DNA from 3 places in the Cupriavidus sp. BIC8F genome. Region 2 is predicted to be linked to each of the others. Evidence: predicted binding sites of a transcription regulator. Region 2 holds the regulator's gene; each other region holds the start of a gene.
The links. The regulator LexA, encoded in region 2, represses DNA repair genes until DNA is damaged. The targets are predictions, from matches to a motif close to ACTGTATNNNNATACAGT.
Positions count from the first base shown of each region.

Region 1: a site for LexA is predicted at 1,733-1,750, ahead of recA (recombinase RecA). Genes of this name have one in related genera too.
Region 3: a site for LexA is predicted at 6,556-6,573, ahead of RS901_RS07805 (ATP-dependent helicase). Genes of this name have one in related genera too.

Region 1 covers NZ_CP136094.1:1,914,025-1,924,055, reverse strand. Annotated here, with positions in the region: gene recX (recombination regulator RecX) at 1-426, opposite strand, end outside; gene recA (recombinase RecA) at 528-1,592, opposite strand; gene RS901_RS09055 (response regulator transcription factor) at 1,819-2,508, shown strand; gene RS901_RS09050 (sensor histidine kinase) at 2,564-4,120, shown strand; gene RS901_RS09045 (DUF4212 domain-containing protein) at 4,117-4,452, shown strand; gene RS901_RS09040 (MFS transporter) at 4,696-6,396, shown strand; tRNA gene RS901_RS09035 (tRNA-Met) at 6,530-6,606, shown strand; gene RS901_RS09030 (ABC transporter ATP-binding protein) at 7,579-9,111, shown strand; gene RS901_RS09025 (YcbK family protein) at 9,289-9,876, opposite strand; gene RS901_RS09020 (L,D-transpeptidase family protein) at 9,907-10,031, opposite strand, start outside.
Region 2 covers NZ_CP136094.1:3,863,138-3,873,168, reverse strand. Annotated here, with positions in the region: gene dusA (tRNA dihydrouridine(20/20a) synthase DusA) at 1-59, shown strand, start outside; gene RS901_RS18065 (hypothetical protein) at 1,029-1,337, shown strand; tRNA gene RS901_RS18060 (tRNA-His) at 1,445-1,520, shown strand; gene RS901_RS18055 (hypothetical protein) at 1,612-1,956, shown strand; gene RS901_RS18050 (hypothetical protein) at 1,996-2,166, opposite strand; gene lexA (transcriptional repressor LexA) at 2,277-2,930, opposite strand; gene RS901_RS18040 (asparaginase) at 3,188-4,180, shown strand; gene rpsF (30S ribosomal protein S6) at 4,299-4,673, shown strand; gene priB (primosomal replication protein N) at 4,751-5,050, shown strand; gene rpsR (30S ribosomal protein S18) at 5,054-5,332, shown strand; gene rplI (50S ribosomal protein L9) at 5,365-5,817, shown strand; gene RS901_RS18015 (replicative DNA helicase) at 5,986-7,377, shown strand; gene RS901_RS18010 (DUF47 domain-containing protein) at 7,569-8,195, shown strand; gene RS901_RS18005 (anion permease) at 8,209-9,216, shown strand; gene RS901_RS18000 (C40 family peptidase) at 9,277-9,963, opposite strand; gene RS901_RS17995 (hypothetical protein) at 10,011-10,031, opposite strand, start outside.
Region 3 covers NZ_CP136094.1:1,660,264-1,670,294, forward strand. Annotated here, with positions in the region: gene RS901_RS07780 ((2Fe-2S) ferredoxin domain-containing protein) at 236-556, shown strand; gene RS901_RS07785 (alpha/beta hydrolase) at 705-1,346, shown strand; gene RS901_RS07790 (D-alanyl-D-alanine carboxypeptidase family protein) at 1,410-2,609, shown strand; gene RS901_RS07795 (YbeD family protein) at 2,676-2,984, shown strand; gene RS901_RS07800 (class I SAM-dependent rRNA methyltransferase) at 3,098-4,294, shown strand; gene RS901_RS07805 (ATP-dependent helicase) at 4,408-6,507, opposite strand; gene RS901_RS07810 (TlpA disulfide reductase family protein) at 6,666-7,202, opposite strand; gene RS901_RS07815 (thioredoxin family protein) at 7,314-7,823, opposite strand; gene RS901_RS07820 (hypothetical protein) at 7,942-8,544, shown strand; gene RS901_RS07825 (LysE family transporter) at 8,628-9,275, shown strand; gene RS901_RS07830 (hypothetical protein) at 9,354-9,533, shown strand; gene RS901_RS07835 (GntR family transcriptional regulator) at 9,515-10,031, opposite strand, start outside.

The sequences.
Region 1 (10,031 bases), 1.9 Mb from region 2:
CTTGCTGACGACCGAACGCGAAAACCCGCGCGCCACCATGAAGCGGATCTGCTTGGCCCGCGCCTCGGGCGTGTCGGGTGGTGTGCCAAAGCGCTTGCGCCAGACCTCACGGGCGCGCTCTACTTCCGTGGCGCGCAGCCGCTCCTGCAGATCACCCAGCTGCTCGCTGCCGAGCTTGTGGGTCTTGGCTTCCTGCATCACGCGCGCGGTGCCGTAGCGGGCGCCGCGGCGGTGCACAAGGCTGTCGGCAAAGCGCTGGTTCGACAGCCAGTTCTCGCGCTCCAGCGCGTCCAGCAACTGCTCCAGCTGCTCGGCCGACTCGGCATGCGGCGCCAGCTTGCGCGCCAGCTCGGCACGGCTGTGCTCGCGGCGCGACAGGTAGCCGACGGCGCGGGCCTTCAGCGAAAGCGGGGGACGGGTTGCCATGGGTTACCGGATTCTGTGGATGGGGGGGCCGCGCCAAGCAAAAAGGCCGGGGCATCGGCGATGCCCCGGCCTTCCGGATGGCGCAATGGCCGCTGGCGCGGTCAGTCTTCGACCGCTACCGCCGTGGCAGCCGCCGTGGGGTTCATGGCCACCACGCCCAGCGCCGCGCGCACCTTGTTTTCAATCTCGTCGGCAATGTCCGGGTTCTCGCGCAGGTATTCGCGCGCGTTGTCCTTGCCCTGGCCGATCTTGTCGCCGTTGTAGCTGTACCAGGCGCCGGATTTTTCAACGATCTTGGCGTCCACGCCCAGGTCGATGATCTCGCCCTGGCGCGAGATGCCCTGGCCGTACAGGATATCGAAGAAGGCTTCGCGGAACGGCGGCGACACCTTGTTCTTGACCACCTTGACCTTGGTCTCGTTGCCGATCACGTCGTCGCCCTTCTTGATCGAGCCGATGCGGCGGATATCCAGGCGCACCGAGGCGTAGAACTTCAGCGCGTTGCCGCCGGTGGTGGTTTCCGGCGAGCCGAACATCACGCCGATCTTCATGCGGATCTGGTTGATGAAGATCACCAGGCAGTTGGTGCGCTTGATAGTGCCGGTCAGCTTGCGCAGCGCCTGGCTCATCAGGCGGGCCTGCAGGCCCGGCAGCGAGTCGCCCATTTCGCCTTCGATTTCGGCCTTGGGCACCAGCGCCGCCACCGAGTCGATCACGATCAGGTCGATCGAGCCCGAGCGCACCAGCGCGTCGGTGATTTCCAGCGCCTGTTCGCCGGTGTCCGGCTGCGAGATCAGCAGGTCGCCGACATTGACGCCCAGCTTGTTGGCGTAGCTGACGTCCAGCGCGTGCTCGGCGTCGATAAAGGCGCAGGTGCCGCCCAGCTTCTGCATCTCGGCCACGACCTGCAGCGTCAGCGTGGTCTTGCCCGACGATTCCGGACCATAGATCTCGACCACGCGGCCACGCGGCAGGCCGCCGACGCCAAGCGCGATGTCCAGGCCGAGCGAACCGGTGGATACCACCTGGATGTCCTTTTCGACCTCGCCGTCGCCCAGGCGCATGATCGAGCCCTTGCCGAACTGCTTCTCGATCTGGGAGAGCGCGGCGGCAAGCGCCTTCTGCTTCTCGGCGCTCACGCCGGCACCTGCCTTCTTGTCGTCCATGGTCGTCCTTGAATCAATGGTGTATAAATAGGCCGCATGTGGCGCGGCACCGGCATTTTCCGGCGCCAGTGCCGGCCCGGCTGTCTGCGCGGCCGCTCTCCAGGGGGTCTCCCCGGGCGGCCCCAGCGGAACGTGCGGGTACTGTATAAAAAAACAGTATGCTTGGCAAGCCCCATCGCGCCCCATTCCGCCGGCGCCGGCTATGCCGGCCAGGGTGGAGACAACCATGCGCATTCTGATCGCCGAAGATGACGACGTGCTGGCCGACGGCCTGACGCGCTCGCTACGCCACTCGGGCTATGCCGTCGACCACGTCACCAACGGCCTGGAAGCCGATTCCGCGCTGTCGACCCAGACCTTCGACCTGCTGATCCTGGATCTGGGCCTGCCGCGCATGTCCGGGCTGGAAGTGCTCAAGCGCCTGCGCGCGCGCGGCGCCATGCTGCCGGTGCTGATCCTGACCGCCGCCGACAGCGTCGACGAGCGCGTCAAGGGCCTGGACCTGGGCGCCGACGACTATATGGCCAAGCCCTTTGCCCTGTCCGAGCTTGAAGCGCGCGTGCGCGCGCTGGTGCGGCGCGGCGCCGGCGGGGGCGCCACGCTGATGCGGCACGGGCCGCTGGCCTACGACCAGGTCGGGCGCATCGCCTATCTCAACGACCAGATGCTGGACCTGTCCGCGCGCGAGATCGGATTGCTGGAGATCCTGCTGACACGCAGCGGCCGCCTGGTATCGAAAGAGCAGCTGGTGGACCACCTGTGCGAGTGGGGCGAGGAAGTCAGCAACAACGCCATCGAGGTCTACGTGCATCGGCTGCGCAAGAAGATCGAAGTCGGCGGCATCCGCATCGCCACCGTGCGCGGGCTGGGCTACTGCCTGGAGAAATTCCAGCCGGCGGTGGCCACGCACCACTGATCCCCGCCCGACGCCACCGCAGGCCAAGCGACCGACCTGAGCGCAAACCGCCGAGATGAGCCTGCTGCGACTGCCCTGGCGGCGCGCGCCCCGCGCCGCGCCACCCCCTCCTTCCGCCGCCCCGGCCCCGGACGCCGCCGACCAGGACCTGGCCGACGCGCTGCCGCACCTGGAGGAAAGCACCGCGCATCCGTCGCCGCGCTCATTGTTCGGCGAGATCCTCGACTGGATGCTGGCGCCGCTGCTGCTGCTCTGGCCGATGAGCATCGCGGTGACCTACCTGGTGGCCAAGTCGATCGCCAACGGGCCCTTCGACCGCGCGCTGGAAGCCAGCGCCATCGTGCTGTCGCAGCAGGTGCGCGAGGTCAACGGGCGCATCACGCTGCAGCTGCCGCTGTCGGCGCGCGAGATCCTGCGCGCGGACGAGACCGACAACATCTATTACCAGGTGGTCGGCAAGCGCGGCGAGTACATCGCCGGCGACCACGACCTGCCGCTGCCGTCCGAGGAAGACCAGGGCCATGCGGGCCTGGTGTCCCTGCGCGATGACCACGTGGCCGGCAACGACGTGCGCGTGGCCTACACCTATATCGACCTGAAGCAGGTCAGCGGCACTCAGCCGGTGCTGGTGCAGGTGGCCGAGACCCTGGACAAGCGCGCGCGCCTGGCCAACGAGATCATCAAGGGCGTGATCCTGCCGCAGTTCGTGATCCTGCCGCTGGCGGTGGTGCTGGTGTGGTTCGGGCTGTCGCGCGGGCTGGCGCCGCTGACCGCGATCCAGCAGCGCATCCGCGCGCGCAACCCCGGCGACACCAGCCCGATCGACGAACGCGCTGCGCCGCAGGAAATCACGCCGCTGGTGGGTTCGTTCAACGACCTGCTGGCGCGCCTGGACCAGTCGGTGCAGACGCAGAAGCGCTTTATCGCCGATGCCGCGCACCAGATGAAGACACCGCTGGCGGGCCTGCGCATGCAGGCCGAACTGGCGCAGCGCGAGCAGTCGCCGGAAGAGCTGCGGCGCTCGCTGGCGCAGATCGCCGGCAGCTCTGAGCGCACCGCGCACCTGGTCACGCAGCTGCTGTCGCTGGCGCGCATGGAAAACCTGGCGGGCACCGGCGGCATGGCGGCGCTGGACCTGGCGGCGCTCGCGCGCGAGGTGATCAAGGACTGGCTGCCGCAGGCCTGGGCGCGCGACATCGACCTGGGACTGGATGCGGACGACCATCCTGTGATGGTGCAGGGCAACCGCCTGATGCTGACCGAGATGCTGAACAACCTGCTCGACAACGCCATCCGCTACACGCCGCGCGGCGGGCATGCCACCGTGCGCGTCAGCGCCGATGCCTTCGAGCCGTTCGCCTACCTGGATGTGGAAGACACTGGCCCGGGCATTGCGCCGGCCGAGCGCGAGCGCGTGATGGAGCGCTTCTACCGCGTGCTCGGCACCAATACCGAAGGCAGCGGCCTGGGCCTGGCCATCGTGCGCGAGATCGTGCAGCAGCACGGCGGCGACGTCCAGATCTCCGACCATGTCTACCAGCAATCGCCACGGCTGGCCGGCGCGCATTTCCGCGTGACGCTGCGCCGGCCCGACTACCTCCCGCCCGCATGAACGACAGCCCCGCCCCCGATAGTGCCGAAGCCCGCCAGCGCCAGGCCTGGCGGCGCAACCTGCGCTGGATCTGCGGCCTGCTCGCGATCTGGTTCACCGTCACCTTCGTGGTGGCATGGTTTGCGCGCGAGCTGCGCTTCGACTTCTTTGGCTGGCCGTTCTCGTTCTGGGTCGGCGCGCAAGGCGCGCTGGTGGTCTACGTGCTGATGGCCGCGCTCTACGCCTGGCGCATGAACCGCGCCGACGGCGAAGCCGGCACCGACAGCCTGGCCGCGCCCGCCCCGGCGCCTTCGCAGGGCGCGTCGCGCGGCACGGGCGCCGATGCTGCATAGCCGCACCCCTGCAAAGCGCGCCATTCAGCCGCACAAGCACATCGCTCCCCGCAGCGCAGCATCCAGCCGCCCGCCGGCGGCTAGCGTATACCCCGACATTCTTTGACGATTCCGCGCCCGGGTCTGTCAGAACGCAGTAAGTTTCGCCACCCACAATCCTCTGCAACTCAGGCATAGCGGCCAGCCGCGCGGTCTTTCCCGCGCCACGCCCACCCGAGATCCATTCCAGACGGAGGAGACAATATGGCAAACGTGCAAAACGTTGCGGTGCCCGGAGGGGGCGCGCAGAACGCACCGATGACAGCTGAAGAGCGCAAGGTGATCTTTGCCTCATCGCTGGGCACGGTGTTCGAGTGGTACGACTTTTATCTCTACGGCTCGCTGGCGGCGATCATTGCAAAGCAGTTCTTCGCCGGACTGGATCCCACCTCGGCCTTCATCTTCGCGCTGCTCGCATTCGCCGCCGGCTTTATCGTGCGGCCGTTCGGCGCGCTGGTGTTCGGCCGCCTGGGCGACATGATCGGACGCAAGTACACCTTCCTGGTGACGATCCTGCTCATGGGCCTGTCGACCTTCATCGTCGGCCTGCTGCCGGGCTATGCCACCATCGGCTGGGCCGCGCCGATCATCCTGATCGCACTGCGCATGCTGCAGGGCCTGGCGCTCGGCGGCGAGTACGGCGGTGCCGCCACCTACGTGGCCGAGCACGCACCGCACGGCAAGCGCGGCGCCTATACCTCGTGGATCCAGACCACGGCCACGCTGGGCCTGTTCCTGTCGCTGATCGTGATCCTGCTGTGCCGCGAAATGACCGGGCCCGACTTCGAGACCTGGGGCTGGCGCATCCCGTTCCTGGTGTCGATCCTGCTGCTGGGCGTGTCGGTGTATATCCGCCTGTCGATGAGCGAATCCCCGGCGTTCCAGCGCATGAAGGCAGAGGGCAAGACCTCCAAGGCCCCGCTGACCGAGTCCTTCGGCCAGTGGCGCAACCTGAAGATCGTGATCCTGGCGCTGGTCGGCCTGACCGCCGGGCAGGCGGTGGTGTGGTACACCGGCCAGTTCTACACGCTGTTCTTCCTCACCCAGGTGCTGAAGGTCGACGCCAAGACCGCCAACCTGCTGATCGCCGGCGCGCTGGTGCTGGGCACCCCCTTCTTCGTCTTCTTCGGTTCGCTGTCCGACAAGATCGGCCGCAAGTGGATCATCATGGCCGGTTGCGCGCTGGCAGTGCTGACCTACTTCCCCATCTTCAAGGGCCTGACCCACTACGCCAACCCCTCGCTCGAGCGCGCCCAGCAAAGCGCACAGATCGTCGTCACCGCCGATCCGAAGCAGTGCTCCTTCCAGGGCAGCCCGATCGCCCGCGAGATCGACTTCCGCAGCTCGTGCGACATCGTCAAGCGCACCCTGGCCCAGGCATCGGCCAGCTATGAAGTCGTCGACGCGCCCGCCGGCACCACCGCCACGGTAAAGATCGGCGACACGGAGATCCCCTCCTTCAACGCCAGCCTGGTCCCCGCCGGCCACAGCTTCGACGACGCCAGCAAGAAGCAGATTGCCAGCTTCAAGAAGCAAGTGGCGGACTCCATGGCCGCCGCCGGCTACCCGACCAAGGCGGACCCGGCACAGATGAACACCATCATGGTGCTGGTGCTGCTGACCATCCTGGTGATCTACGTCACCATGGTCTACGGCCCGATCGCCGCCATGCTGGTGGAACTGTTCCCGACCCGCATCCGCTACACCTCGATGTCGCTGCCCTACCATATCGGCAACGGCTGGTTCGGCGGCCTGCTGCCCACCATCTCGTTCGCGCTGGTCGCCCAGAACGGCAACATCTACTACGGCCTCTGGTACCCGATCATCATCGCAGCCATCACCTTCGTGATCGGCGCGCTGTTCATCCGCGAGACCAAGGACGTGAACATCTACGCCAACGACTGAGCGGTCGTCCGGCACTAACGGAAACGGCAGGCCATCCGGCCTGCCGTTTTTTTATGCACCGGCCCTTCATGCAAAATCTTCGCAGGAAGGTGTTGACAGCCTCGAAAGCCCAGGTATAATCTCAGTCTTCGTTGGCGAATTAGCTCAGTCGGTTAGAGCGACGGAATCATAATCCGCAGGTCCGGGGTTCGAGTCCCTGATTCGCCACCATCTATTTAAAAAGCCGCGATCCCGTATGGGTTCGCGGCTTTTTTCTTTGGGGAATTGCTGAGGATGCGGTCATGCACGGAGGTCTTGTGGCAGGCGATTTCCTGTGGCAACCGCGACATGGGACTGCGTTCTTCCCTGGAGAGCTAATCAGCCTCTCAGGGGCAAGCCGCGAGACACTTGCCCTCAGCGGACTCCGGTTCTTGTCCGAAATAACGCCTTCTGCCCGCAACAGCCTGCCAAGCCTTTCACGCCACGCCGGGGTGCCTAATATGCCTCTTGGTGGCCTGAAGCGGCGTGCGCCCCCACCAAGAGCTTGCAAGTCGTAGCCAACACGCCTCCCCGCTAACGACAGACATTCTTCTGCGGCACCCACGACTATCCGCGCTGGCCATTCTTCCCTGGTCATGACAACGTCGAACTCTCCGGTAAAGAAGCAACCGCCCCACATCCACCCGCTTCATCAGCGCGAAGCGATCCCATTGCACCGCCTGAATATCACTGAACCGGAAGTGCAGCAGAGTTAGAGATGGGCGGCCGCAACGCAGCGAGAGCCGGAATACCTCGGCTGGCCTCGGGCCCGGCGCAACCAGGATCGCGACCCCCTTGGGTCATTCTTCCCTCCCCCACATAGACAGCCGCAGCAACTGCAGCATCGATTCTGAGCGACCGTAAATATTGCCCTTCACGAAGTCCATCCGGGGCTCCGAAGAGCAGAAATTTCACACTTAGTTTTCAGATCTTTCCACGTAGATTTGTTCGATTCGCTTCCTACTATCCCTTGAACGGATCGATAACCGCTTGTTCCGGGATCAGCCTTAGAGCACGCCTCTATTCCGTGGAAATGTTTATGCGCGGGCTTGACCGCGGAGTTTGACTGCATGGCCGGCAAGCGCGGGGCAGAAGAAACAATTCTCGTTGACTCGGCCAACGACGCCGACGTGCTCAGACCGAGAATTCCTCGAGGAAGAAGCGATGCAGTTCATTGCTCAATTGTTCAAGGATTGGCTCATTGCCTACCGGATCACGGCCAGTAGATACCAGGCATTGCCAATGCATTTCATCGGTGCCACGCTTTTTGTGGCATTCGTGGCCGGACTTTCGACACTCGTTCCCTACCTGCTGCGACAAGCCACCAACGCGCTGTCGATGAATGCCGCGCATCGGGCTACCGGTTCCGCGGTTATGCTAGCCGGCGCGTACGGGCTTGCCTGGACCGCGGCTCGCGCATTCGAATGGCTGAAGAGCATGCTGTCCGCTGCGGTGCTCGCAAGATGCGATGCGGCGTTTCACCATGTCATCTTTGCCAGGCTTATCAGGATGGATTACGCATGCCTGACTAAAGAAGATCCCGGCACGCTCGTTTCTGTCATCGCGCGCAGCAGAGCAGCCTTTAGTGCCATCACGTTTGTGGTGTTCTGGGTGATCGCTCCCACCGTGCTCCAGTTGATTCTCTCCAGCACCGTCTTGTGGCAATTGATTGACGGCGGGTTCGCGCTGGGATTTGCCGTTTCAATGCTGATGCTCTTTGCTGCGACTTGGTTCTTCGCGAGCAAGAGCAAGAGCGCCCACGAGGAGATCTTTGGTGCCACGGACATGCTGTCGAGCCATCTTGTAGAGAAGCTCGGCTTCACGCTCGACATCAAGCTCAACAATGCATACGCGAGAGAAGACGCGGCGCTGCACCGGATTCTCGACAGCTATATTAGAAAGTTGTCCCGCGGAAACGCGCGTCTCGCACTATTGCTCGCGGCGCAGGCGGTTTGCACGGGCCTATTGCTCACCCTCTTTACGGTGACGACGGCACATGGCGTGACGCAATCGATATTCCAGGTGGGAGATTTCGTCATGATCGTAAGCTATGTCGTCGCATTGGCGATACCGTTTGCCACGCTAGCGGGAACGCTGTCTGACTTGCGTCGAAACCATCTCGCGCTGCGCGAGGGCTTCCGCATCCTGGAATTGCCGCTCGAGTTGCATGAGTCGAAAGCGCACATCGACCGATCGGCGGCAGAGATCTATCGCCTGGACCAGGTAACAGCCAAGCACGGTGCAAGAGTGATTTTGCGCGATGTGAATATGGCGATCAATCGCGGAGAGCTGGTCGTGCTCACCGGGCCGTCTGGCGCGGGAAAATCGACCTTGCTGAATCTGTTGTTGGGACTTGCGCGCTCCCACTCGGGAACCGTTTCTCTCTATGGGGCCGACGTCAGCGATATGTCCGTCAGCGACATCGCCCGCGAGATCGCAGTCGCGCCACAATCGCCGATGGTTCTCACCGGAACACTTAGGGCCAATCTGACCTATGGGTGCGACAACCCGCCATCAGATGAGTATTTGCTCGAGCTCGTTGCGTTGCTCGAATTGCATGAACTCGCCCATGAGGGACAAGGAAGCGTCCTGGACCGTCAGTTGGGCATTCAGGGACGGATCTTGTCAGGTGGGGAACGTCAACGTGTTGCACTGGGTCGCGCGCTCGCGCAGTCCATCCGTCATCATTCTGGATGAGCCCACTTCGTCACTCGACCAAGCACGTGAGGCTCGGCTCTTTGCGCGCGTTCGGCAGCGTGTGCCAACACTTATCGTGGTTACCCACCGTCATGCATTGCTCGACTCGGCAGATCGCGCGTATCGCGTCGAGAATGGCCGCGTTCGGGAGGTGAACCACGGCCTTGAACGGCCCGCTTACCAGTAACGCACGCGCCCGGTATCGATGTGCACGAACTGGTCAGACTCATAGAAGCCGACGCCCCCGCCCTGCAATGACTTGGCCGCGTCGCGCACGTCCGCCAGCGGCACGCCGGCCAGGCGGATGTCGATGGCCTTGCCGTCCATGTGCAGGCTGTGCCTGGCCACGCCACCGCCGCGCGTGTTGCGCAGGCGCGAGTTGGTGGCCGGGCTGCGGTAGCCGGAAATGACCTGGAACGGCTGGTCGGTGCCAAGCTCGCGGCGGACCTGGAACAGCAGGTCGAACAGCTGCGGGTCGATCATGCCGACCTTGCCGGAGTAGTGGTCGCGCAGGAAGCCGTTGAGCGTGGTCAGCGCGTCGGGCACGAAGCGGTCGCCAACGGCATAGACCAACGACACGCGTTCGCCAGTGTGGGTGTGGTCGAATGCCAGGGTGCGGGCGTCCGGCAGGCCTGCCAGGGCCTGGTTTGCAAGCAGGCTGGCCAGCGCCTGACGCGGCGCCAGCGGCATCAGGCCCGCGGCAAGGGCCAGGCCTCCGGCGGTATGAAGAAAGCGGCGGCGTGCCTTGCGCGTCGCATCAGTCATGGTACTTCCTCTGAATGTGCCGGTGGCGCCTCAGTGGGTGGTGCCGGAGGCGCTTGCAATAGCTGGTTGCTGGGACCGTCCGTTGCGTTGCCGCAGTGCCTTGTCCAGCAATTTGTCGTGACCGTAGATGTCAGGCAAGAAGGATACACGACCAT
Region 2 (10,031 bases):
TGTTCGAAGAGGCGCGCGCGCACTTGCGGCCGCAGGCACAAGAGCCACTGGCCGCGTAAGCGAGCGCGGGCCGTGCGCGCACTGCCGAGGCCGCGCTCTAACTCAAAATCGTGGAAATGTGCATGGCTGCGCGGGGGTACCGCGCGCCGCACTTGCAATTCCTGATCGCCCGGAAACCGGCGCCAGGAAAGGGATTCCCCTAATTCGCTGAGGCAGGGCACTTCCATACACTGTGCCTGCCCTTGAATACAGGGCTTTCTTCAACTGATTATTAGCCCGCTTCGGCGGGCTTTTTTTCGTCGGCGTTGTTTGCTGCTACGCCAGGCTTGTTGCTCTTCGTTTACCCGAATGGTGCATTCCCGGCATGACAGTTACAGTGCAACCGCCTTCAGGGCATTTGAGATCGCTAAATTTAAGAGTCCGCGCTGCGGACTCTTTTTTTGCGCGCTCGCTTTGCATGCGCCAGACGAGGGGATTAGACGCTCGGCTTTGCAAAGAGTTCCATCGGTCACGCTGGCAGGCTAGCGCGTATGGCTGATGCCTACGTCCAGCGTGCCATATGTCGTGATGCTGGATTCCCTGCCGTCGACCCCGCCGGCAGCGCATCCGCCGAGCAAGGCCGCCAATGCCATCAGCGCAAGAATCCGCGCAGGCCATCTACACTTGATTTGCATTCCCGTTCCCTGCGTTCGTTGACGTGTCGATGATGTCGATTGGGCTCGCATCCGCTCGTGAGGTTCCATCGCCAAGTGCTGGCGCCACGACAATGAGAGGGCAGGGTGGCCAAAAAGAGGCAGGCGGCCCGATGGGGCGGGCCGCCTGACGGGAAGGTCGAGGGGGGTCAATGTCCCTCAGGCACAAGTATCGCTTCGCGCATTTGCGGCATGAACCCTGCAGAGGTAGGGGCTGTGCACAGCATATTTCCGCGAACGATCGACGGCATGCGCGAAGGTGCCGGCCAGCCGGGCGCCCTGGTCGGCGGCCGTGATACGATCCCTCGCATTGCCCTAGGCGAGACAAGGCATGGCATGCGGACCGATGCCGGCAGGGGGAGCAGCGTGGAAAAAGCAAACGTGGAAAACGAAGCGCCGTTCGGTGTTGTCTATGAAGACTTCAGGGTGGTCTGGGTCGCCGAGCAACTGCAGGACGGCAAATGGACGGCACGCTACTGCTGGCACCCCGGCACTTCGGAAGCCGCTGGCAAGGCGTTGCAGGAAGCCGTGCTGAATGGCAAGTCGCGCCGCCTGTTGGGGCAGTTCGATACCGAAGCCGAGACCGTCGAGGCCATCAAGCAGGCAGTGCTGCTTGAGGCAAAGTGGAGCCCGTCCCGAACCTGAGCTCTTATCTCAAAAAAAATTGTGCGGGATACTAGCCATCCCGGGAAACTGTTTGTATAATCTTGGTTTTCGTCGATCAGCAACGTAACGCGCTGATGACCTCTACGGTGGCTGTAGCTCAGTTGGTAGAGTCCAGGATTGTGATTCCTGTCGTCGTGGGTTCGAGTCCCATCAGCCACCCCAAAGCATTTTCCAGAACGGCGCCTCGCGAGGGCGCCGTTTTGCATTCCCCGGGGGTGGTATGTCTGTTCGAGCGGCAGTGATTGGCGTAGCGATGGCAGCCATGGTGGCAGGGTGCGCCACCGGAACTTCTGAAAAGGCCATTCGCGCGCGTGCGCCCATGCGCTTGTTCACGCCCGCCATGATGGGCGATGTTGCGAAATGCCTGCGCAACAATCTGGGCGATGACGCGGCGGTCGTCAACTATCCGGCGAAGAACCAGACTGAGATCCGCATCGGCCAGGCCACGTCTGGCGGTGAATACCGATACGCCTATCTGATTTCGCTGACGGCGAAGCCGGATGGTACGGCACTGGAACTGCGCAAGAGCGATACGTGGTTCCCGCAGCTGACGCCGCAGGAGCTGGAAGCCGAAACCAAGGCGTGCGCGCGTAGCTGAGGGCAGGGCCCACGGCTACGCGGGCTGCGCCCGCAGGGTTCAGGCAGCCAGCTTTTCGGCGGCTTCGAGTTCAAGCATGCGGCAGATCGCCGCCATGCTGCCGACCATGGTGCGGCGCTGCGTACCCTGGTAGACGCGTACGCCCTTGCTCTGGCGGAACGGCACGGGCTTGACCGGGTGACGGGCGGCGACTTGGTGGATTTGCGGCATGGTGGCACCTCTTTTAGGCAAAGCGGGGTCAACACCCGGCAAGCCGGGCGGCGTCTGCAAAGCAATGGAAGCGGGTGGGCCCGCGCAGGCTCGCTGCCTGCGGTGCCCGGCTAGAAGCCGGAAGATCGGATCAGACCGACGGCGATGCCTTCCAGCGAGAACTCCTCGCCAGGCTCCACGATGATGTTGGTGAAGTCCGGGTTTTCTGCGATCAGTTCGATATGGCCACCGCGTCGCTGCAGGCGCTTGACGGTCACGTCATCACCCAGGCGCGCCACCACGATCTTGCCGTTGGCGGCTTCGCTGGCGCGGCGCACGGCCAGCAGGTCGCCATCGAGGATGCCGGCATCGCGCATGCTCAGGCCGCGCACACGCAGCAGGTAATCAGGGCGTTCGTCGAAGACCGAGGCGTCGACCTGGTACTGGCGGTCGATATGCTCGGCGGCAAGTATCGGGCTGCCGGCGGCAACGCGGCCCACCAGCGGCAGCGTCAGCTGCATCACGCCGGCCATCGGCAACGAAAACTGGTCGGGCATTTCCGAATCGCTGCGTGCCACCTTCAGGCGGATGCCGCGTGAGGCGCCCGGGGTCAGTTCGATCACGCCCTTGCGTGCCAGCGCCCTCAGGTGTTCTTCTGCGGCATTGGGCGAGGAGAAGCCGAACTCTGCGGCGATTTCGGCGCGCGTGGGCGGAAAGCCGGTGCGGCGGATCGTGTTGCGGATCAGATCGAAAATCTGCTGCTGCCGGGGTGTCAGGGTCGCCATGGGATCGCCGTTCCGTGCAGGGCCGCGGGGATTCCGGGTAAGGGGTCGGTCGATCCCTTATCCTGCATCCGGCTGGCCGGGCACTGTATGTTTAAACAGTATGCTGTGATTTTATACAGTATCGGCCTGAGCGCAAGCAGAATTTTTCGGGCGTGTCGCATGGACGGAATGTGGATCGCCAGCGCGGGCTCGCGGCGAGGCCGGGCGCGCCCGCTACAATCGGCATTCCTGTTTTCCCATATTCTTTGCACGCCTCCATGACCCAATTGCCTCGCATCATCGTACTGGCCACCGGCGGCACCATCGCTGGCGCGGCCGGCAACTCCGCCAGCAGCGCACGCTACCAGGCGGCGACCGTGCCGGTGTCGTCGTTGCTGGCAGCGGTGCCAGCGCTGCAGTCGGCGGCCCGCATTGAAGCCGAGCAGGTGGCCCAGGTCGACAGCAAGGACATGACCTTCACGCTCTGGCAAACGCTGGCGGCGCGGGTTGAGCACTGGTCCGCGCAGCCCGACGTGGCCGGCATCGTGATCACGCACGGCACCGATACGCTGGAAGAAACCGCGATGGCGCTGCACCTGACGCAATCGTGCCCGGTGCCCGTGGTGATGACGGCGGCAATGCGCCCGTCGACATCGCTGTCGGCCGATGGCCCGCTGAATCTGCTGGATGCGGTGCGCGTGGCCGCTCATCCCGATGCGCGCGGCAAGGGTGTGCTGGTGGTACTGAACCAGCAGATCCACGCTGCGCGGGATGTGGCCAAGGCCCACACGTCGGCGGTGGATGCCTTTGTCTCGGCCTGCGGGCCGCTGGGTTTCGTGCAGGATGACTATGTGCGCTTCGCGCGCGCGCCGCGCGCGGCCTGGGTGATTGGGCCGATGCCGGCGGCGTGGCCGATGGTGGAGATCGTGGCCAGCTACGCCCAGCCGGGCAGGGTAGCTGTGGATGCGCTGGTCCGCGCGGGCATTGCCGGACTGGTGGTGGCTGCCGCCGGCAATGGCTCGGTGCATGAGGTGCTGGCCGAGGCGCTGGCCGATGCCGCTGCCGCGGGCGTGGCCGTGGTGCGCAGTTCCCGCACCGGGGCCGGCCATGTGGCGATTCCACCCCAGCTCAGCCCGGCGGATGGGGCTTTTGTTTCCGCAACGGACCTCAATCCCTATAAGGCGCGCGTGCTGCTGGCCCTGGCGCTGGCAGCCGATGCAGGACTGGCGCGGGATCCGGCAAGGCTGCAGACTTTGTTTGCCAACGCCTGATTTGCCTGTGTAAACAGCGGCTTGCGCAATTGCTGACATGCGCGCTATAATTTAAAGCTATTCAACCTTGCCACACCGGACTCGTGACGCCCGGGTGGCTAATCCAAAAGGAGCGTCAATGCGTCATTACGAAATCGTCTTCATCGTCCACCCGGACCAGAGCGAGCAAGTGCCGGCCATGATCGAGCGCTACAAGCAGCTCGTGACCTCGCAGAACGGCAACGTTCACCGCGTGGAAGACTGGGGCCGTCGCCAGATGGCTTACATGATCCAGAAGCTGGCCAAGGCTCACTACGTTTGCCTGAACATCGAATGCGGCAAGGAAACGCTGGCTGAACTGGAACACGCGTTCAAGTTCAACGACGCCGTCCTGCGCCACCTGATCGTGCAGACCAAGAAGGCCGAGACCGCACCTTCGCCGATGATGAAGGAAGTGCAGCGCGAAGAAGCCCGCAAGGCCGCGCAAACGACCACCGAAGGCCAGGCCGCCTGAGTGCGGACTGCGGTGCGCGCCATGGCTGACAGCGTCGGCCGCGGCAGCATGGATTGCAACCAGCAAGAGGCTCCGCGTTGAACCAGCTTCGGCTTGCCGCCACCCTGGCGGAACGCGATGCCCTGCGCTATACCCCGGCCGGGGTCCCCGTCGTGAACTGCATCCTGCAGTACAGCGGCGAGGCCGTCGAGGCGCAAACGCCGCGGCAGGTCGAGTTTGCAATCGCAGCGATGGGGATCGGACAGGTTGGCCAGCGTCTGGAGCGGTTACCGCTCGGCACGCTGCTCGACTGCGAAGGATTCCTGGCCCGCAGGCACCGCAACAGCAAGGCTCTCGTCTTTCACATCACTGGATGTAAAGCATTCGAAAAGGATTGAATCATGGCATTCGTCAAACGTGACAACAAGAACAAGAAGCGCTTCCAGCAACAGAACCCGCTGTTCAAGCGTAAGCGCTTCTGCCGCTTCACCGTGGCTGGCGTGGAACAGATCGACTACAAGGATCTGGACACCCTGAAGGACTTCATCGGCGACAACGGCAAGATCACGCCGGCCCGCCTGACCGGTACCAAGGCTCACTATCAGCGTCAGCTGGATACGGCCATCAAGCGTGCGCGTTTCCTCGCGCTGATGCCGTACACCGACCTGCACAAGAACTGATCAGGCCCTAGGTCCGTTAAGGAGAGAATACGATGCAAATTATTCTGCTGGAAAAAGTCGTCAACCTGGGCAACCTGGGTGACATCGTCAAGGTGAAGGACGGTTACGCCCGTAACTTCCTGATCCCGGGTAAGAAGGCCCGCCGTGCTACGCAAACCGCGATCGCCGAATTCGAAGTCAAGCGCGCCGAGCTGGAAAAGGCCGCTGCCGAGAAGCTGGCCGCCGCGCAAGCCGAAGGCGAGAAGCTGAACGGCCTGACCGTGCAGATCACCCAGAAGTCGGGTGTGGACGGCCGCCTGTTCGGTTCCGTGACCAACGCCGACATCGCTGAAGCCCTGGCTGGCCAAGGCTTCAAGCTGGAAAAGGCCCAGGTTCGCATGCCGAATGGCCCGCTGAAGATGGTGGGCGACCACCCGGTCAGCGTTGCGCTGCACACGGACGTCGTGGTCGACGTGACCGTGTCGGTCGTGGGCGAGAGCGTCTAAGGACGTGCCGCCTCGCCGGCGCGCTGCGCCGGCTGAAGCACCGCAAGCACTGCAAGCAAGAAAGGCAGGAGCCCTGGCTCCTGCCTTTTTTGTTGTTCGCTCGTGTTTGCGGGCCCCGTCGCCAAATGTACGGCGAAGTGCGTCCACGCGCCGGTATAATCCCTCCCCATGAACGCGCCTGTCGCCGATCCCCAACTCGAGAACCTCAAGGTCCCGCCGCACTCCATCGAAGCCGAGCAATCGGTGCTGGGTGGCCTGCTGCTGGACAACGCCGCCTGGGACCGCATTGCGGATTTCATCTCCGAGGCGGATTTCTACCGTTTTGACCACCGGATGATCTTCCAGAGCATCGCCCGGCTGATCTCGGCCACCAAGCCGGCCGACGTGATCACGGTCTATGAGATGCTGCAGGTCGCCGGCAAGGCCGAGGAGGTGGGCGGCCTGGCGTACCTGAATTCGCTGGCGCAGAACACGCCCAGCGCGGCCAATATCCGCCGCTACGCGGAGATCGTGCGTGAGCGCTCGGTGCTGCGCAAGCTGGTGACGGCGGCAGACGATATCGCCTCGGCCGCGTTCGCGCCCAAGGGCCGCGAGGTGCGCGAGCTGCTGGATGAGGCGGAGTCCAAGGTCTTTGCGATTGCCGAAGAAGGCTCGCGCGGCCAGAAGGGTTTCCAGGAAATCCAGCCGCTGCTGACCCAGGTGGTCGAGCGCATCGACGAGCTGTATCACCGCGATTCCACCACCGACGTCACCGGCGTCCCGACCGGCTTCATCGACCTGGACAAGATGACCAGCGGCATGCAGCCGGGCGACCTGGTCATCGTGGCCGGCCGCCCGTCGATGGGCAAGACGGCGTTCTCGCTGAACATCGGTGAGCACGTGGCGGTGGAGCAGGGCCTGCCGGTGGCAGTGTTCTCGATGGAAATGGCGGGCACCCAGCTGGCCATGCGTATGCTCGGCTCGGTAGGCCGCCTCGACCAGCACCGGCTGCGCACGGGCCGCCTGCTGGATGAAGACTGGCCGCGGCTGACGCATGCGATCCAGCGCATGAACGACACCCAGCTGTTCATCGACGAAACGCCGGCGCTGAACCCGATGGAGCTGCGTGCCCGTTCGCGGCGCCTGGCGCGCCAGTGCGGGCAGCTTGGCCTGATCATCATCGATTACCTCCAGCTGATGTCAGGTTCCGGCGGCGGCGAGAACCGCGCCACGGAAATTTCCGAAATTTCCCGTTCGCTCAAGGGCCTGGCCAAGGAACTCAACTGCCCGGTGATTGCACTGTCGCAGCTGAACCGAAGCCTGGAACAGCGCCCCAACAAGCGTCCGGTGATGTCCGACCTGCGCGAGTCCGGCGCTATCGAACAGGATGCCGACGTGATCCTGTTCATCTACCGCGACGAAGTCTATAACGCGGACTCCCAGGACAAGGGCACGGCCGAGATCATTATCGGCAAGCAGCGTAACGGCCCGATCGGCACGGTGCGCCTGACCTTCCTGGGCCAGTTCACGAAGTTCGACAACTTCAGCGGCGGCCCGGCTTTCTTCGACAACGACACCTGACGAAGTCAAGCCAGCCTGCAATAGTCTGTGCGGCGCCGTCTTGTTTGCGCCAAATTCGCGGGCAATGTCCCTGTAACCCTGTAAAATATTGCGCTTTGATGACAGTCGCCACCCGCGACTGTCATGCAACGCGCCCGCTCAATCCTGCAACACAATCAGCAGCGTTACCACGCTGCCACAAGGAACATTCCATGTTCGGCCGATTCATGCCCACGGAGGGCAAGTTCTTCGAATATTTCAACCAGCACGCCGACTGCGCGGTGACCGCCGCCCATGAGCTCCAGGCACTGGTCAACGACTTGCCCAACGCCGAGGCCCATGCGCGCCGCGTCCAGGCCACCGAAAAGAAGGCCGACCGGATTACGCACGACACCATCGACCTGCTGCACAAGACCTTCATCACGCCGCTGGACCGCGACGAGATCCACAAGCTCATCACGACCATGGACGACATCCTGGACCTGATGGAAGACGTGGCCGAGACCATCTCGCTGTACGACGTGACCAACCTGACCGACGAGGCGCTGCGCCTGGCGGCCATCTGCGTGCAGTGCTGCGACCAGGTCAAGATCGCGGTGGGCCTGCTCGAGGACATGGGCAACGCCAGCACCATCCTGAAGACCGCCCAGCAGATCGACCAGCTTGAGTCGGAAGCCGACCGCGTGATGCGCTCGGCGATGTCCAAGCTGTTCCGCGACGAGACCGACGTCAAGCGCCTGATCAAGCTGAAGGCCATCTACGAACAGCTCGAGACGATCACCGACAAGTGCGAGGACGTCGCCAACATCATCGAAGGCATCGTCCTGGAAAACGCCTGAGGCGGCAATCGGCATGCAGACCATACAAATGAGCCTGTGGGTGATCGCCTTGCTGGTGGCGCTCGCGCTGCTGTTCGACTTCATGAACGGCTTCCACGACGCGGCCAACTCGATCGCCACGGTGGTGTCCACCGGCGTGCTCAAGCCGCACCATGCGGTGGCAATGGCGGCGATGTGCAACGTTGTCGCAATCTTTGTCTTTCACCTGAAGGTGGCGGCCACGGTGGGGACCGGCACCATCGACGTCAATATCGTCGACCACTACGTGATATTCGGGGCCCTGGTCGGGGCGATCGCCTGGAACGTCATCACCTGGTATTACGGCATCCCGTCGTCGTCGTCGCACGCGCTGATCGGCGGGCTGGTGGGCGCGGCGGTGGCCAAGGCCGGCACGGGCGCGCTGGTGGGCAGCGGCCTGCTGAAGACCGTGGCGTTCATCCTGATTTCGCCGCTGCTGGGGTTCATCCTCGGTTCGATGATGATGGTGATCGTGGGCTGGACCTTCTTCCGCACGCCGCCGTCGCGCGTGGACCGCTGGTTCCGCCGGCTGCAGCTGGTCTCGGCCTCGCTGTACAGCCTGGGCCACGGCGGCAATGACGCGCAGAAGACCATCGGCATCATCTGGATGCTGCTGATCGCCAGCGGCCATGTGGTGGCCGGCGGCCAGCCGCCGACCTGGGTGATCGTCAGCTGCTACGTGGCCATCGGCATGGGCACGCTGTTCGGCGGCTGGCGGATCGTGCGCACCATGGGCCAGAAGATCACCAAGCTCAAGCCGGTCGGCGGCTTCTGCGCCGAGACGGGCGGGGCGATCACGCTGTTCTTTGCCTCGGCGCTGGGCGTGCCGGTATCGACCACGCATACCATCACCGGCGCCATCGTCGGCGTCGGCTCGGCACAGAAGATGTCGGCGGTGCGCTGGGGCGTGGCCGGCAATATCGTCTGGGCCTGGGTGCTGACGATTCCGGCATCGGCCTTCATGGCGGCGATCGCATGGTGGATCGGGCGGCATATCCTGTAAGGCAGGGGCCGCCGTACCAACAAAAAGCCAGGCTGATGCCTGGCTTTTTGTTTGGGCGCTTCACTGGTTGGCGAAGGCAGCGATGGGATCGTCGTCGACCGGAAGCGGTGCAGGGGCCGGCGCGGGCTCAGGCAGCGGTTGCGCGGCCGGGGGTGCCACCGGCGCTGGCGGCACGGGCGGCTGGTTGACTACCGCGACCACGCGGCGCGCGCCGTTGTAGCGCGAGGCCCAGTAAGGCTTGCCCATGTCTTCGAGCCGGACCGTGCCGCCGGACGACGGTGCATGGACAAAGCGGTTCTGTCCGACGTAGATGCCCACGTGCGAATTGGCGCGGCCGGTGGTGTTGAAGAACACCAGGTCGCCGGACGCCACCTCGCTGCGGTCCAGCGAGCTGCCGCGGGCGCCCATCGCCTCGGTCGTGCGCGGCAGGTTCACATTGGCCGCGCGCGACACCACGTAGCGCACCAGCCCGCTGCAGTCAAAGCCGGAGTCCGGCGTATTGCCGCCGTAGCGATAGGGTGTGCCGACCAGCGACATCGCCTGAATGGAAATTTCTTCCAGTCCGGCGCTGGGGTCGACCAGGGGCTTGCCCGGCGTGCGCGGCAGGCCGGCGTGGCGCGAAGGCGGGGAACTGGCGCAGGCCGCCAGCAGCAGGGCGGTGGCGCAGAGCAGCGGCAGCCGGACCTGGGCAAGCAGGCCCTGCGCACGCGATGGATGGGAAGAGATTCGGGTACGGCGCAATGGCATCCTGGGTTTCCGGTCGCCGGCCTGCCGGCGCACCGGAAGCCTTGCCGCTACCAGCGTAGCTGGGCGTT
Region 3 (10,031 bases), 2.1 Mb from region 2:
GCGCGCGGCCTCCGGGATTCCGGAAATCCGGACGGTGCGGCTCCGGGGTTTCGGAATGCCGGAGGCATCGCAGGTGCGCGAGGCGCCACCCGCTGGGGGCCGGCGGCAACTTTCACGGCCGTGCCAGGGCGCCGCCATCGCGGCCATGCCGCCGCGACACCGTATAATTCCGAGCTTCCGTTCAATGCCGTCCGGGCCGTGCCGCCGTCCGGGGCCGCCTTCTCACACCGTACGCATGAGCAGCTACTATCAGCATCACGTCTTCTTCTGCCTGAACCAGCGCGAGGCCGGTGAGAACTGCTGCGCCAACCACAACGCCCAGGCGATGCAGGAATACGCCAAGAAGCGTTGCAAGGAACTGGGCATCGCCGGCGGCGAAGGCCGGGTGCGCATCAACAAGGCAGGCTGCCTGAACCGTTGTGAACTCGGCCCGGTGCTGGTGGTCTACCCCGAGGCCATCTGGTACACCTTTGTCGATGAGCACGACATCGACGAAATCATCGACAGCCACCTGATGAAGGGCAAGCCTGTCGAACGGCTGATGGTGGACCGCTGAACGAACCGAGGCCGGCGCATGCCGGCTTGTTGTTTACCTGTTTTGCCGCTTTGCTGTATTGCCCCGCCGCCCGCCAGCCGGACGGTTTTTTCATTTTTGCCCGGGCTTGCCGCCGGGCGCTTGCTTCACCGCCATCCTGACCGCCATCATGAACGCGCATACCCAGGTACTTTCCATTGCCGGTCCCGCCGGTGCGATCGATCTCTCGGTAGACCTGCCGCAAGGTGAGCCGCGCGGCCTGGCGCTGGTGGCGCATCCGCATCCGCTGTTCGGCGGCACCAAGGACAACAAGGTCGCGCAGACGCTGGCGCGCAGCTTCGTGCAGCTGGGCTACGCCACGGTGCGCCCCAACTTCCGCGGCGTGGGCGGCAGCGCCGGCGAGCATGACAACGGCATCGCCGAGCAGGACGACTTGCTGGCCGTGGTGGCCTGGATGCGCCAGCAGACCGCGTGGTCGGCACAGGCCGCAACGCTGCCGCTGGCCATGGGCGGGTTCTCGTTCGGCAGCTTCGTCACCACCCACGTGGCACGCCGTCTGGCCGAGGCCGGCACGCCCGCGCAGCGCCTGGTGCTGGTGGGCACCGCCGCCAGCCGCTGGCAGGTGGCCGAGGTCCCGGCCGATACCATCGTGATCCATGGCGAACAGGACGACACCGTGCCGCTGGCCAGCGTGTTCGACTGGGCCCGCCCGCAGGAGCTGCCGGTGATCGTGATCCCCGGCGCCGACCATTTCTTTCACCGCAAGCTGCACCTGATCAAGCAGCTTGTCGTCAATGCGTGGGACCGGTGAGGCCGGCGCGCCGCCACCCCCGAACCATTCCCGCGCAACCTTTTTACTGTCGGAAACTGAAACATGCTGAATAGAGCCACGACACGCCTTTCGTCCGCTTTTGCCCCCGCCGCCATCGCCGCCGCCGTCGTGCTGGCCGCCGCGCCTGCCGCCGTCCTGGCGCAGGGCGTGCCGATGCCGCAGGTCGCGGCCAAGTCGTGGATGCTGTATGACGTGACCAGCGGCCAGGCCCTGGCGTCGCAGAACGCCGACGCGCGCATCGAACCGGCCTCGCTGACCAAGCTGATGACCGCTTACCTGGCGTTCGAGGCACTCAAGGAAAAGCGCCTGACGCTGGACCAGTCCGTGGTGCCGACCAGCCTGGTGCTCAAGGTCAAAAGCGATGAGTCGCGCATGTTCATCGAGCCCAACAAGCCGGTCACCGTGCAGGACCTGCTGCTGGGCCTGATCGTGCAGTCGGGCAACGACGCCGCGCTGGCGCTGGCCGAAGCCGTGGGCGGCTCGGAAGAGGGCTTTGTCGCGATGATGAACCGCGAAGCCCAGCGCATGGGCATGAAGAACACCCACTTCACCAACACCGACGGCATTCCCGACCCGAACCACTACACCACCGCGGTGGACCTGGCGACGCTGACCACGCGCCTGATCAAGGACTTCCCCGAGTACTACGCCATGTACTCGCAGAAGGAGTTCACCTATAACAAGATCAGGCAGCCCAACCGCAACCGCCTGCTGTACATCGACCCGACCGTTGACGGCGTCAAGACCGGCCACACCAAGTCCGCCGGCTACTGCCTGATCTCGTCGGCCAAGCGGCCGCTGGCCAACGTGCCGGACGGCTCGCGCCGCCTGATCTCGATCGTGATCGGCACCACCACCGAACAGGTGCGCACCCAGGAAAGCCTGAAGATCCTCAACTACGGCTTCCAGTTCTTCGACACGCTGCGCCTGTACGACAAGGGCCAGGTGCTGGCCACGCCGGACATCTACAAGGGCAAGAGCGGCACGGTCAAGATCGGCGTGCAGAACGAGACCTTCGTCACCGTGCCCAAGGGCACCGGCGGGCGCCTCAAGCCGGTGCTGGAGCGCCAGGAACTGCTGATCGCGCCGATCTCGGCGGGCCAGCAGGTGGGCATGGTCAAGCTGATGGACGGCACCAACAAAGTGGCGGAGTTCCCGGTGGTGGCGCTGGAAGAAGTGCCCGAGGCCGGCTTCTTCGGCCGCCTGTGGGACACCATCCGCCTGTGGTTCAAGCGCAAGTGACCTGAATGGAATGCGCGCAAGCCGGCGCGCCATGCGGCGCGCCGGTTTCGTGCCGGAGAATCCGACATGACAACCGACAACCAAGGCAGCGGCAACAAGCCGGGCGATATCCCGCCGGAGCAATCGCTGATCGAGTATCCCAGCCACTTCCCCATCAAGGTGATGGGCGCGATGCAGGACGGCTTTGCCGAGGCCATCGTAGAGCTGGTGCAGGGATTCGATCCCGACTTCCACGCCGGCAAGATGGAAATGCGTCCCTCGAGCGGCGGCAACTACCTGGGCCTGACCGTGACGGTATGGGTTACCAGCCGCGAGCAGCTCGATGATTTGTATCGGGCGCTGACTTCGCATCCGATGGTGAAGGTCGTCCTCTAAGGCATCTTTCCCGCATTGTTTTCTCCCCTCTCCCGCGCGCGGGAGAGGGGAGCCGCCTTGATGCGTTCGCGCCAGTTTCAATTGCTGGTGGCCTGCAGTTTCCCCATACCAACATGAACACCATCACCCTGAAACCCGGCAAGGAAAAATCCCTGCTGCGCCGCCACCCGTGGATCTACGCCACCGGCATTGCCACGACCGAAGGGCGCTGCGAGCCGGGCGCGACCGTGATCGTGCGCGCCGCCGATGGCCGCTTCCTGGCCAAGGCCGCCTACAGCCCCGAGTCGCAGATCCGCGCGCGCGCGTGGACCTTCGATGAAAACGAGCCGGTCGACCACGCCCTGTTCAAGCGCCGCGTAGCCGCGGCCATTGCCTACCGGCGCCAGTGGGTGAAGGACAGCGACGCGGTGCGGCTGATCTTCGGTGAATCCGACCGGCTGCCTGGCCTGATCGTCGACTACTACGGCAATGGTGAAAAGGGTCAGCTGGTGTGCCAGTTCAATTCGGCCGGCGTGGAGCACTGGAAGACCGCGATCGTGCAAGCGCTGGTCAAGGAGACCGGCTGCCCCAACGTCTATGAGCGTTCCGACGCCGCCGTGCGCCAGCGCGAAGGCCTGGAGCTGGTGACGGGCGTGCTGGCCGGCGCCGAGCCGGATCCGGCGCTGTCGGTCACCGAGCACGGCGTGCGCTACTACGTCGACGTGCGCAACGGCCACAAGACCGGCTTCTATGTCGACCAGCGCGACAACCGCAAGCTGGTGGGCGACCTGGCCGCCGGGCGCGAGGTGCTGAACTGCTTCTGCTATACCGGCGGCTTCTCGCTGGCGGCGCTGCGCGGCGGCGCCACCTCGGTGACCTCGATCGATTCGTCTGGCGAGGCGCTGAAGATCGCGGCGGGCAATGTCACGCTCAACGGCTTCGAACCCGAGCGCGCCACCTGGCTCGATGCCGACGTGTTCAAGACCCTGCGTGAATTCCGCGCCGAGGGCCGCCAGTTCGACCTGATCGTGCTGGACCCGCCCAAGTTTGCCCCGTCGGCGCAGCATATCGACCGCGCCGCGCGCGCCTACAAGGAAATCAACCTGGTCGGCATGCAGCTGCTGCGCCCGGGCGGGCTGCTGTTCACCTACTCGTGCTCGGGCGCGATCAGCATGGAGCTGTTCCAGAAGATCGTGGCGGGCGCGGTGACCGATGCGCGTGCGGATGCGCGCATCCTGCGCCGGCTGTCGGCGGGCACGGATCATCCGATGCTGGCGGCGTTCCCGGAAGGTGAGTACCTGAAGGGGTTGTTGCTGGAAAAGATGGCCTGACACAGAGGCTTGCGAGCGGCGATGGCCTCAGGCCGCCGCTTGTTTTCTCCCCTTTCCCGCTTCGCGGGAGAGCGAACCGGCGGCATAGTGGACGCCTGGGCAAGTCCCGCATCTCACCGCCACATATTCCGCATCCGACCAGCCAGATCCACCGGCGCCAGCGCCGGCTTTGCCTTCCCTTCCCCCGGCATCGGCGGCGGCGGCCAGGCCCGGCTATGGAAGTTCGGCATCACGCGATTCGGCAGGAACCGCGTGCGTGACGCATACACATGCCGGTCGCCGAAGCCCACCTGCTGGTGCACGTAGAAGCGTTGCGGCACCACGATATCCAGATGGTCCTTGGCCCGCGTCATCGCCACATACAGCAGCCGCCGCTCTTCCTCGATCTCCTCGGTCGTGCCCGTCGCCAGATCGCTCGGCATGCACCCGTCCACTGCGTTCAACACATACACTGCCTTCCACTCCTGCCCCTTGGCCGAATGGATGGTCGACAGGATCAGGTAGTCCTCGTCGCGCGAGGGCACGCCGGATTCGTCGCTGGAGGCGCTGGGCGGGTCCAGCGTGAGCTCGGTCAGGAAGCGCTCGCGCGCGCCGTAGGTGGCGGCGATGCGCTCCAGCTGCTGCAGGTCGGCCTGGCGCGCGGCGGCATCGTCGTGCAGGCGCTCCAGGTGCGGCGCATACCAGGCCAGCACTTGCTCGAACTCCGAAGGCCATGGCGAGGTGGGCGCCATCAGCGCTCGCGCCAGCGCCAGCAGATCGGCCCAGGCGGGCGCCGCGGCCGGCGGCGGCTCGAATTCCTCCAGCGAGAACAAGGGCTCGGTGGCCAGCGCCATCGCATCGAGCACGCGCGCCGCGGTCTTGGGGCCGATGCCGGGCAGCAGCTGCAGCGTGCGGAAGCCCGCCATGCGGTCGCGCGGGTTTTCCAGCCAGCGCACCACCGCCAGCACGTCCTTGACGTGGGTCGACTCCAGGAATTTCAGCCCGCCGAACTTCACGAACGGGATATTGCGCCGGGCCAGCTCGATCTCTACCTGCGCGCTGTGGTCGGCGGCGCGGAACAGCACCGCCTGTGCCATCAGCGTCAGGCCGGCCTCGCGCCGCGCCAGCACCTGCTCGACCACGTAGCGGGCCTGGTCGGCCTCATCGTTGACCACGATCACGCCGGGCTTTTCGGCCGAGGCGCGCTCGGACCACAGGTCCTTGGTATAGCGCTCGGCCGCCAGCCCGATCACGGCGTTGGCGGCCTGCAGGATCGGCTGCGTCGAGCGGTAGTTCTGCGACAGCGTGACCTGCTGCGCGGCCGGCGTGAACTGCGCAGGGAAGTCCAGGATATTGCGCACGGTGGCGCCGCGGAAGGCATAGATCGACTGCGCGTCGTCGCCCACCACGGTCAGGCCGCGGCCGTCCGGTCGCATGGCCAGCAGGATCGACGCCTGCAGCGCATTGGTGTCCTGGTATTCGTCGACCAGCACATGGTCGAAGCGCGCGCCCATGTCCTGTGCGATGGTGGGCTCGGCCATGGCCTGCGCCCAGTACAGCAGCAGGTCGTCATAGTCCAGCACATGCTGCTTCTGCTTGGCCTCGACATAGCCGGCGAACAGGGTGCGCAGCGCATCGGCCCACATCGCGTAGCGCGGGAACTGCTGCCTGAGCACGTCTTCCAGTGGCGCCTGGGTGTTGACCACGCGCGAGTAGATCGCCAGGCAGGTTTCCTTCTTCGGGAAGCGGCTGGCGGTCTCCGACAGGCCCAGGTCGTGGCGCACCACGTGCATCAGGTCGGCGGCATCGCCGCGGTCGCTGATGGTGAAGGCGGGCGACAGGCCCAGGGTCTCGGCGTATTCGCGCAGCAGGCGCGCGCCGATGGCGTGGTAGGTGCCGGACCACTGCAGCGCCGCGCGCCCCGCGCCGGTCTGGGTGCCCAGCGCCTGGTCGACGATGCGCTCGACGCGCCGTCCCATCTCGGCCGCGGCGCGGCGCGAGAACGTCAGCAGCAGGATGCGGCGCGGATCGGCGCCGGCCAGCACCAGGTGCGCGACGCGGTGCGCCAGCGTATTGGTCTTGCCCGAGCCGGCGCCGGCGATGATCAGCAGCGGCGCGTCGCTGCCGTGTTCCACCGCGGCACGCTGCTCCGGGTTGAGCCGGGACAGGTAGGCGGGGACGTCATCGGCTTCAGGGGCAGCGAGGTCGGCGGCGGGGGCTAGGTCCAAAGTCACAGGGAGGGCTCGGGGAAGGCTCGGAAATCTCAAAAAAGGCTGGCGCCAACTGTATATCCATACAGGGTTTCAGCGCAACCAGCCGACGGGCGATCGGGACATGAAAACAAAAAAGGTGCTCGATGAGCACCTTTTCCCGGTGGTTGGCAGCGACAGCGTTACGCGGACTTTGCCAGCGCGCCATCCAGCAGCTTGTGCAGGGCATCCCACTCGGGCTCGCCCACATAGCGCTTCAGGATGCGGCCGTCCTTGTCGACCACGAAGGTGGTCGGCGTCAGCTGCACATTGCCGAAGGCCTTGGCCGCGGCGCCGTCGGAATCCATCGCCACCTTGAACGGCAGGCCGCGCGTCTTGGCGTAGTTCATCACATACATGGGCGGGTCGTAGTTCATCGCCACGGCGACGAATTCCAGCCCCTTGCCCTTGAACTGCTCATAGGTGCGGACCATGTCCGGCATTTCCTTGACGCAGGTGGCGCAGCTGGTGGCCCAGAAGTTGATCATGTAGACCTTGCCCTTGAGGTCGGCGGTGCTGACCTTCTCGCCCGACAGCAGCGTGAAGGTGGCCGCCGGCGCCGTATTGGCCGGCGACAGTGCGCGATAGCCGAACCAGCCCAGCAGCGCGAGCACGACCACGGCAACGACGATGGGCCAGGGCTTGCGGGAGGATTTGGTGGCAGGGGCAGCAGTGGTCATGGAATCCGGGTCAGGCAGGTTCGGTGAGCAATGGGACATTCTAATGCCGCGGGCGTTCGCGCGCTGCGCGGGGCCGGGCTGCGGCAATCTGCCGCAAGCGCCCCCATCCATTCAGCGCCGGGTGGCGATGGCGGCGCGTGCCTGGTCCAGCGCCTGTTCCAGGTAGGCCCCGTAGAAATCCGGCTGCATGCCGCGCAGCGGGCCGGCGGCGGCGCGGCCCTGGCGGTCCAGGAACAGCACCGTGGGCGCCACCCGCACCTGGTGCGCCCGCGCCCACGCGCGCGCGGTGGTCAGGCTGCCGTCGGCATCGCGCAGCGGGGTGTCGGCGGTCATGTCGAGCTCGCGCACGGCAATCTCGCCGGCGGCGGCCTGCGGGCCCAGGTAGTTGCGGCGCACGGCATCGCAATAGCTGCAGCCCGGCATCGACACCAGCACCACCAGCGGCTCGCCGCGGCGCGCGGCCTCGGTGCCGTGGGCGCCCAGGTCGGTGGCCGGCGGCAGGTGGGCGGGGCTGGCGGCGGCTGCGGGCATGCCGGCCGCGGCTGCCAGCAACGCGCTCGCGGCCACCCAGCGCAGGCTGGTGATGGCAAAGGCGTGACGGGCGATGCGGGCGGCAGGCATGGCAGGAACGTGGGGGCAGGGGGAGTGGGAGCGGCGCGGCAAGCACTGGCGCGCCGCTTTCGGGATAATACCGGTTTCCGCCCGCAGCCTGCGCGCGCCGTCCCCCCATGGATTCCCGATGCGTCTTGTGCCGCCCCCGCCGAGCTTTCCTGCCGCTGTCCGCCGGCCGCTGCTGTGCTGTGCCGCCGTGCTGGCATTCGCCCTGTGCGCCTGTTCGCCGCGCTATGACTGGCGCACCATCCAGTCCGGCGAGGGCGCCTATGCCGCGCTCTATCCGGGCAAGCCCACCAGCGCCGCGCGCGACGTGACCATTGCCGGGCGCAAGCTGCCGATGACCATGGAAGCCGCGCGCGTCGACGATACGCTCTTTGCCGTGGGCGTGGTGACGCTGCCCGCCGATGACGAAGCGCTGCGGCGCGAGGCGCTGGCGGCGATGCAGGCCGGCCTGCTGGCCAACCTTGGCACGCCGTCGGGCGAGCCGCGCGCGCGGCCCGTCACGGTGATGAGTGCTGACCGTCCGGGCCGCCCGCTTGCCGGCGTGGAAGTGCAGGCCAGCGGCGTGTCGCCGCAGGACCAGTCGCCGCGCCGGCTGACGGCGCGCCTGGTGGCCGTGGGTACGCGCGCGTATCAGGCGGTGGTGCTGGAATCGGGCGATGCCGCGCGCGACGCGCGCCAGGCCGAGCAGGTGGAGCAGTTCCTGGGCGGCTTCCACCCGTTCTGACGCGCCGCGCCGCAGGAAAGATTGTTTGTGCCGTGGCTGCGGGAGCGTGGCCCCGGCATGGTTGTCGTCAAAGGAGAGTTGGGATGCGTTGGGAAGTGTGGTTGGCTTATTTCGCCGCGTGCTGGGTGATCGCCGTGTCGCCGGGGTCGGGCGCGGTGCTGTCGATGAGCCATGGGCTCTCGTACGGGCTGCGCAGGACCACCACCACCATCTTCGGCCTGCAGGCCGGGCTGGTGATCGTGCTGCTGGTGGCGGGCGGCGGCCTGGGCGCGCTGCTGCTGGCCTCGGAGCAGGCCTTCATGGTGGTCAAGACGATTGGCGCGCTGTACCTGATCTACCTCGGCGTGCAGCAATGGCGCGCGAAGATGGAGAGCGGGGCGGACCAGGGTGGCAGCGCCGCCCCCGTGCGCGTGGCGGTGATGAGCCGGCGCCGGCGCTTTGCCACCGGCCTGCTGACCAACGTGACCAACCCCAAGGGCATCATCTTCATGGTCGCGGTGCTGCCGCAGTTCATCGATCCCAACCGGCCGCTGGCGCTGCAGCTGGCGATCCTGGCCGCCACCATGTGCTGCGTGGACCTGGTGGTGATGCATGGCTATGCGCTGCTGGCTTCGCGCATGCAGGGGCTGTTCCGCAATGCGCGCGCGGTGCGCTGGCAGAACCGCTTCTTTGGCAGCGTGCTGATGGCGGTGGGCGCTGCGCTGTTCTTCGTGCGCCGGCAACACGCCTGAGCAGGGTCGGCATCAATACTGGCGCGCACCGGCCGGGTTTGCTTCAATGAGGAGGAAACCCGGCCACGGAGACCCCGCATGCCCGCCTCGCTGAACCCCTACGCCGGTGCGCGCTTGCAGCCGCGCCATACCGTGCCCCCGGACGAAGAGCCCGCGCCGCCGGGCGTGCCTCCGAACTTGCCGTTGCCGCCAGAGGAAGACCCGACCCCGCCCCCGGTCGAGCCGCCTGTGGCCGGCCGCTACTGCTTGAGCTCGTAGAAGTCGTTCAGGCAGTAGGCGTCGGTCAGTTCGACCGGCTTGTCGCCATGGGTATAGCCGGTGCGCAGGATATGCAGCAGCGGCTCCCCCGGCGCGATATTCAGGCGCGTGGCCAGTTCCTCGCTGGCGACGATCGCGCGCAGCTTCTCGGTCACGCGCAGCACTGGCTGGCCGATCCGCTCCAGGTAGGCATAGAGTGATTCGCCGATGGCGCTGGCGTCCGGCAGTACCGCCAGCGCCAGCGTGGTCACGTCCATCCAGAAGGTCTTGCCGTCGGCCTTGCGCAGCCGGGTCAGCCTGACAATCTCTTCGCCTTCCGGCAGTGCCAGCGCCGCGGCCTCCTGCGTCGTGGCGCGGCGGCGTTCGAACGCCACCAGCTCGCTGGCCGGCGTCATGCCGCGCCGGCGCGCCAGCTCGCTGAAGTTGTCCAGCCGCGCCGCCTTCGGCTCAGGGCGCGGCGCGATAAAGGTGCCCGCGCCGCGGCTGCGCGTGATCGCG